Regions from separate parts of the Streptomyces sp. NPDC001222 genome, predicted to be linked through region 3. Evidence: riboswitches for the same ligand, from Rfam matches in the RefSeq annotation. Region 3 holds a riboswitch; each other region holds the start of a gene.
What was found. Region 3 has a riboswitch for S-adenosylmethionine ahead of ACFY2Z_RS23530 (amino acid ABC transporter permease). Riboswitches for the same ligand answer to the same signal wherever they lie in the genome.

Region 1: linked by a shared signal. The riboswitch ahead of ACFY2Z_RS01080 (aminotransferase class V-fold PLP-dependent enzyme) and the one ahead of ACFY2Z_RS23530 (amino acid ABC transporter permease) in region 3 are both predicted to bind S-adenosylmethionine.
Region 2: linked by a shared signal. The riboswitch ahead of thrC (threonine synthase) and the one ahead of ACFY2Z_RS23530 (amino acid ABC transporter permease) in region 3 are both predicted to bind S-adenosylmethionine.

The regions. Positions count from the first base shown of each region.
Region 1 is NZ_JBIAXT010000001.1:236,990-239,247, forward strand. It holds gene trpD (anthranilate phosphoribosyltransferase) at 1-784, shown strand, start outside; SAM riboswitch class IV at 922-1,038, shown strand; gene ACFY2Z_RS01080 (aminotransferase class V-fold PLP-dependent enzyme) at 1,240-2,258, shown strand, end outside.
Region 2 is NZ_JBIAXT010000005.1:273,453-275,710, forward strand. It holds gene ACFY2Z_RS10375 (MoaD/ThiS family protein) at 1-53, opposite strand, end outside; gene thrC (threonine synthase) at 50-1,330, opposite strand; SAM riboswitch class I at 1,349-1,504, opposite strand; gene ACFY2Z_RS10385 (glucosyl-3-phosphoglycerate synthase) at 1,653-2,258, shown strand, end outside.
Region 3 is NZ_JBIAXT010000018.1:44,638-46,895, forward strand. It holds gene ACFY2Z_RS23525 (glutathione S-transferase C-terminal domain-containing protein) at 1-801, shown strand, start outside; SAM riboswitch class IV at 889-998, shown strand; gene ACFY2Z_RS23530 (amino acid ABC transporter permease) at 1,334-2,258, shown strand, end outside.

The sequences.
Region 1 (2,258 bases), on a different contig from region 3:
TACCGGCGGCGACGGCGCGAAGACGGTCAACATCTCCACGATGTCGTCGATCGTGGTGGCCGGCACGGGCACGAAGGTCGTCAAGCACGGCAACCGGGCCGCGTCGTCCGCGTCCGGCTCCTCGGACGTGCTGGAGAAGCTCGGCATCAATCTGGACCTCACCCCGCGGCGGACGGCCGAGGTGGCGGAGGAGGCCGGGATCACCATCTGCTTCGCGGTGAAGTTCCACCCCGCACTGCGGCATGTGGCCGCGGCGCGCGGCCAGCTCGGGATCCGTACGACGTTCAACGTGCTGGGTCCGCTGACCAACCCGGCGCGGGTGAAGGCCCAGGCGGTGGGGGTCGCCGACCCGCGGATGGCGCCCATCGTGGCGGGAGTCCTCGCCGAGCGCGGGAACTCGTCCCTGGTCTTCCGCGGCGACGACGGACTGGACGAGCTGACGACCACCTCGACGTCCCGGGTCTGGGTGGTCCGCGACGGCAAGGTCGCCGAGGAGACCTTCGATCCCCGGGACGTCGGCATCGAGCTGGTGCCGGTGGAGGCGCTGCGCGGCGCCGACGCCTCCTACAACGCCGACGTGGCGCGGCGTCTGCTGGACGGGGAGACCGGGCCGGTGCGGGACGCGGTGCTGCTGAACTCGGCGGCGGCGCTGGTGGCCCTGGAGCCCACCGGGGCGCCCTTGGCCGAGCAGCTGCGGGCCGGGATGGCGAGGGCGGAGGAGTCGATCGACTCGGGCGCCGCGAAGCGGTCTCTGGAGCGTTGGGTGGCCGCGAGCCACCGCTGAGCCCCGGGGCGAAGGGGGAGCGCGGCACGGCCGGGCTCCCCCTTTCGCATGCCGTCGCCTGTGCGCCGGAGGGCGTATGTCCCGGCATCCGGACAGATGTTGCGGCCGCCCGATCATGTCACGTAGCGTCCTGCCCAGGTCATGAGCGACAGCCACTCGGCCCCGGCCGGCTGTCCGGCAACCCTCCGTCCGTGGCGGGGTGCCCCGGGTGAAGACCGGGTCGTGGGCAGCGAGGTCCACGGCAAGCGCGGACCCCTCACACGCTGTGGTGAGCGTGGGGCCAGGGGTCCTGGTCGTTCGAGGGAGCCTTCCGTGAGCAAGCGAATGCGCTAGGGCCGCAGAGCCCCGCCTCCGCATCCCCTTTTCACCCTTTTCCCGTGCCGTCGAGGCAGCCGCGCGCCCGTGCGCGCGCCCTTCGGTGCGGTGATCCCCTCTGCCTTCACGGGAGTCCATCCATGTCTGTCTCCACCCTTGCCGCCGACCAGTCCGTTTGTGCCCCGCTGCCCGTTCTGGGCAGGGATGTCAGCGTCCCGCTCGTCACGGGCGGCGCCGTCACCTACGCCGCGCTCGACTACGCGGCCAGCGCCCCGGCGCTCCAGCGGGTCTGGGACGACGTGGCGGCGTACGCGCCCTACTACGGCAGCGTCCACCGCGGCGCCGGGTATCTGTCGCAGCTGTCCACGGACCTCTTCGAGAACGCCCGGAAGACCGTCGCCGCCTTCCTGGACTGCCGCGGGGAGGACCAGGTGATCTTCACCCGGTCCACCACCGACTCGCTCAACCTCCTCGCCGCCGCCCTGCCGGCCGACTGCCAGGTCTTCGTCTTCGAGACCGAGCACCATGCCTCGCTGCTGCCCTGGCGGGAAGCCCGGGTCACCGTCCTGGACGCCCCGCGCACCCCGCAGCAGGCCGTACGGACCCTGGAGCGCGCCCTCGCGGACCGCGACCCCCACGGACCGGCCCTCGTCTGCGTCACCGGTGCCTCCAACGTCACCGGCGAGCTGTGGCCCGTACGCGAGCTGGCGGAGGCCGCCCATGCGCACGGCGCCCGTATCGTCCTGGACGCCGCCCAGCTGGCCCCGCACCACCCCGTGTCGGTCACGGACCTCGGGGTGGACTGGGTCGCCTTCTCCGGCCACAAGCTCTACGCCCCCTTCGGCTCAGGCGTGCTGGCGGGCCGTGCCGACTGGCTGCGCGCGGCCGAGCCCTACCTCGCGGGCGGCGGAGCCAGCCGCAGGGTCACCCGGCGGACGGACGGGGGAGTGGACGTCGACTGGCACGAGAGCGCCGCGCGGCACGAGGCCGGTTCGCCCAATGTGATCGGCGCCTACGCCATCGCCTCGGCCTGCAAGGCCCTCACAGAAGCGGGCTTCGACACGCTCGTCGCCCGTGAGCAGTTCCTCGTCCGCAGGGTCCGGGACGGACTCGCCGGGATCCCGGAGGTCAAGGTGCTCTCCCTCTTCGGCGACGAGGC
Region 2 (2,258 bases), on a different contig from region 3:
CGGCCTCCGGTGTAGGTGCGCAGGATGGTGGGGATGCGAACGGTCACGCTCATGCGAGGCCAGCCTCTCGGAAGGAGTCCAGGTTCGGACGGATCGTCGCGGTGAGGCCCGTGCCCGCCACCGCGTCCAGGGTCTTGAGACCGTCGCCGGTGTTGAGGACGACGGTCGTCTTCGTCGGATCGAGCAGACCGCTCTCGATCAGCTTGCGGGTCACGCCCACCGTCACACCGCCCGCCGTCTCCGCGAAGATGCCCTCGGTGCGGGCGAGCAGCTTGATGGCGTCCACGATCTGCGCGTCCGTCACGTCCTCCACGGCCCCGCCGGTGCGGCGCGCGATGTCGAGGACATAGGGACCGTCCGCCGGGTTGCCGATCGCCAGCGACTTGGCGATCGTGTCCGGCTTCTGCGGCCGTACGACGTCGTGGCCCGCCTTGAACGCGGTCGACACCGGGGAGCAGCCCTCGGCCTGGGCACCGAAGATCCTGTACGGGCGGTCCTCGACCAGCCCGAGCCTGATCAGCTCCTGGAGCCCCTTGTCGATCTTCGTGAGCTGGGAGCCGGAGGCGATCGGGACCACGATCTGGTCCGGCAGCCGCCAGCCCAGTTGCTCGGCGATCTCGTACGCCAGGGTCTTGGACCCCTCCGCGTAGTACGGACGCAGGTTGACGTTGACGAAGCCCCAGCCCTCGCCGACCGGGTCGCCGATCAGCTCCGAGCAGAAGCGGTTCACATCGTCGTAGTTGCCCTCGATGCCGATCAGCTCGCCGCCGTAGACCGCGGCCATGACGATCTTGCCCTGCTCCAGGTCGTGCGGGATGAAGACGCAGGACCGGAAGCCGGCCCGGGCCGCCGCGGCACCCACCGCGCCCGCCAGGTTGCCGGTGGAGGAGCAGGAGAGGGTGGTGAAGCCGAAGACGCGCGCCGCCTCCAGCGCCTGGGCGACCACGCGGTCCTTGAAGGAGTGCGTCGGGTTGCCGGAGTCGTCCTTCACATACAGACCGCCGGTCACGCCCAGCTCGCGCGCCAGGTTGTCGGCCTTGACCAGCTTGGTCCAGCCGGGGTTGAGGTTCGGCTTGTCGGCGACGTCCGCCGGGACGGGCAGCAGCGGCGCATAGCGCCAGATGTTCGCGGGTCCCGCCTCGATGCGCTTGCGCAGCTCCTCGGTGTCGTAGCCCGAGAAGTCGTAGGCGATCTCCAGCGGGCCGAAACACTCCTCGCAGGCGAAGACCGGGCCGAGGGGCACCCGATGGCCGCACTCGCGGCAGGACAGGGCGGCGGCGGGTCCGAGATCCACGGAGTCGGTGCTGCTTACAACTGACTGCACAGCCATGACAGGCGAGGCCCTTTCTCCTCATCTTCCTCACGACGCATCTCGCCGTGAGACGGATTTGGCACCTTCCCTAGCCGGGAGCCTCGCGGAAACGATCACATGGATCTACGAGAACCGGCTGGAGGGTTGCCGGGGCTTCATCGGGCCGTGTCCCTCTGCCCCTCTGGATGAGCTGTATGCGGTTGTTTCACTGCTATGAGCAGCGGCGACCCCCGACATGCGATGGTCACCGGCGTTGTTCAAGACTGTAACCGAAGGCCAGGACAGTTGAGATAGCCGTCCGACCCGCGAGATGGATCACGCATGTAAGGAGCCGCAGACCGTGCTGGAAGAAGTCGAGCGCTGGCTGAGCACCCGCTCCTGGTCCGTGACCGATCGCCCGATCCACCAGCTCCTGGCCGCCAAGCGGGCCTCGGGCTCGTCGGTCAGCGTGGTGCTGCCCGCACTGAACGAGGAGGAGACGGTCGGCGAGATCGTCGCCGTGATCCGTCATGACCTGATGCAGCAGGTCCCGCTCGTCGACGAGATCGTCGTCGTCGACTCCGGTTCCACGGACCGCACTTCCGAGGTCGCCGCGGCGGCCGGCGCGACGGTGGTGCACCGTGACAGCGTCCTGCCGCGCATTCCGGCCGTGCCCGGCAAGGGCGAGGTGCTCTGGCGCTCGCTACTGGTCACCCGCGGGGACATCGTCTGCTTCGTCGACGCGGACCTGAGGGAGTTCTCCTCCGACTTCGTCTCCGGGATCGTGGGCCCGCTGCTCACCGACCCGGGCGTGGACCTCGTGAAGGCGATGTACGACCGGCCGCTGGCCCTGCCCGGCGAGCCCGCCTCCGGCGCGGCGGCCGGCCAGGGCGGCCGGGTCACCGAGCTGATGGCGCGCCCGCTGCTCAACATGCACTGGCCGCAGCTGGCCGGCTTCGTCCAGCCG
Region 3 (2,258 bases):
GGCCACTACGCCGTACCGCGCCGCTACCGCCTCCACCTGTCGCCGTCCTGTCCGGACTGTCTTCGGATCGCCGTCACCCACAGCCTGCTCGGCCTCGACGAGGTCCTGCCCGTCACCCTGCTGCCCACGGTGCCCGACGGGCCCGGCGGCGAACACTCCGTGCTGCGCCCGCTGTACGAGGCGAGCGCCCATCGCTACTCCGGAGCCGCCGTGGCACCGGTGCTCAGTGACGACTGGTCGGGCCGCATCGTCAGCACGCACGCCCCGGACATCACGCGCGATCTGGCACGCCGCTTCGGCGCAGGCCGCCCCCGGCTCCGTCCGAAGGGCGCCGACGCGGAGATCGAGGGCGTCCGGCGGCTGTGCGCCCAGGGCATCGACGCGGCCGCCCAGCGCGCCGGACGCGCCGACGCCGACGACGAGGAGCGGGGCGCCGCACTCACCTCGCTGCTGCGCACCCTGCGGTCACTGGACGGCCGGCTGGCCCACCAGGAACACCTTCTGGGCGATCAACTCACCGCTGGAGACGTGGAGTTGTGGGTCAGCCTGGTGCAGCTCGACACCGTGCACCGCTGGCACCTGGACGCCGCCGCCGTGCACCGTGTGGCCGGCCATCCGCATCTGTGGGCCTACGCCCGCCGACTGGCCGCCCATCCCGCCTTCGGCCCGCATCTCGACCTCGACGGGATCGCCCGACGGCATCACACGCACTGCCGCGGACTCGAGGCAGCGGGCGCGGCCGTGCAGATCCTCGACTGGGCGGCGCACATCCCCAACGGCACGGCGGCGGCCTCCTGTTGACCGGGAACCGGCGCTCCCGCCCACGTATCACCTGACGGACGCACATTGACAGCGCTTCGGGCGCCTGTCTTAACTAGCGGCCAGAAAGGTCATGAGCGTCAGCGACAAGCCCTGGCTTGCTGACCGGCAACCCTCGCTCCGCGGTGGGGTGCCCCAGGTGACGACCCGACCGGATGACGTTTCGGTAAGCGCGTGGCCCCACAGGCCGGAAGAGTGACGGTGACAGTGATGTACGCAGCTTCGAGGACAGCCGCTTCGCGGCCCCGGGGCTGCGTCCTGCTGTGCGCGAACCGCTCCGTCGATCTGCTGCGCGTCAACAGCGCACTGTGTACCACCCCGGGCTCTGCCCGCTGTCACGGCTGACGGCGTTTCCCCTCCCTGACGCGCACCGCCGCCGCGGTGCGCCCGCGTTTCCCTCCCGCCCCCGGTCCCGTGCGCCTCCCACGCCCCCTCACTCCCGGCCGCCGCTCCTGCTGCCGGGCCGTGCGGTCGCGCGCGCCGCCCGGGGTGTCCGACTCCGCTGGAGCCTGCCTTGAGTGAACCCCTCGGCGCCGCCGTGTCCCTCGCCCCGCCACCGCCCGACGCCATCAGCGCGGGGCCCCCGACGGCACAGCGGGTGCTGCCCCTGCGCCGACCGGGCCGCTGGCTCGCCACCGCCGTCGTGCTCGTGCTGGTGGCCCAGTTCGTCCATGGGCTGGTGTCCAACCCCTTCTACCAGTGGGACCGCTTCGCCTACTGGTTCCTGCGGCCCACCCTCCTCGACGGACTGCTCGTCACCCTCGAAGTGACCGCGCTCAGCGCGGTACTGGGCCTGCTCGGCGGCATCCTCCTCGCCCTGGCCCGGCTCTCCCGGAGCCCCGTACTGCGCGCGGTGAGCTGGACCTATGTGTGGGCGCTGCGTTCCGTACCCCTGATCGTGGTGCTGATCTTCCTCTACAACCTCGGCGCGCTGTACAAGACGTTGAGCATCGGCGTCCCCTTCGGCCCGGCCTTCCTCACCTTCGACGAGTCACGGCTCGCCACCGACATGGCCGTCGCCGTCGTCGGCCTGAGCCTGAACGAGGCCGCCTACGCCGCGGAGGTCGTCCGCGGCGGCATCCTCTCCGTCGACCAGGGCCAGCACGAGGCGGCCGCGGCCCTCGGGCTGCCCAGGGGCCACCAGTTCAGGAGGATCGTCCTGCCGCAGGCCCTCAGGTCCATCGTCCCCGCCTACGTCAACCAGCTGATCGGCCTGATCAAGGGCACCTCGCTGGTGTTCTACGTCTCCCTGCTGGACCTGTTCGGCGCCGCGCAGACCATGGGCAGCACCTACCCCGGCGACATCGTCCCGCTGCTGCTGGTCGTCACCGTCTGGTACCTGGTCCTCACGAGCCTCGTGTCGGTCGTCCAGTTCTACGTCGAGCGGCACTACGCCCGGGGCGCCACCCGGTCCCTGCCGCCGACCCCGTTCCACCGAC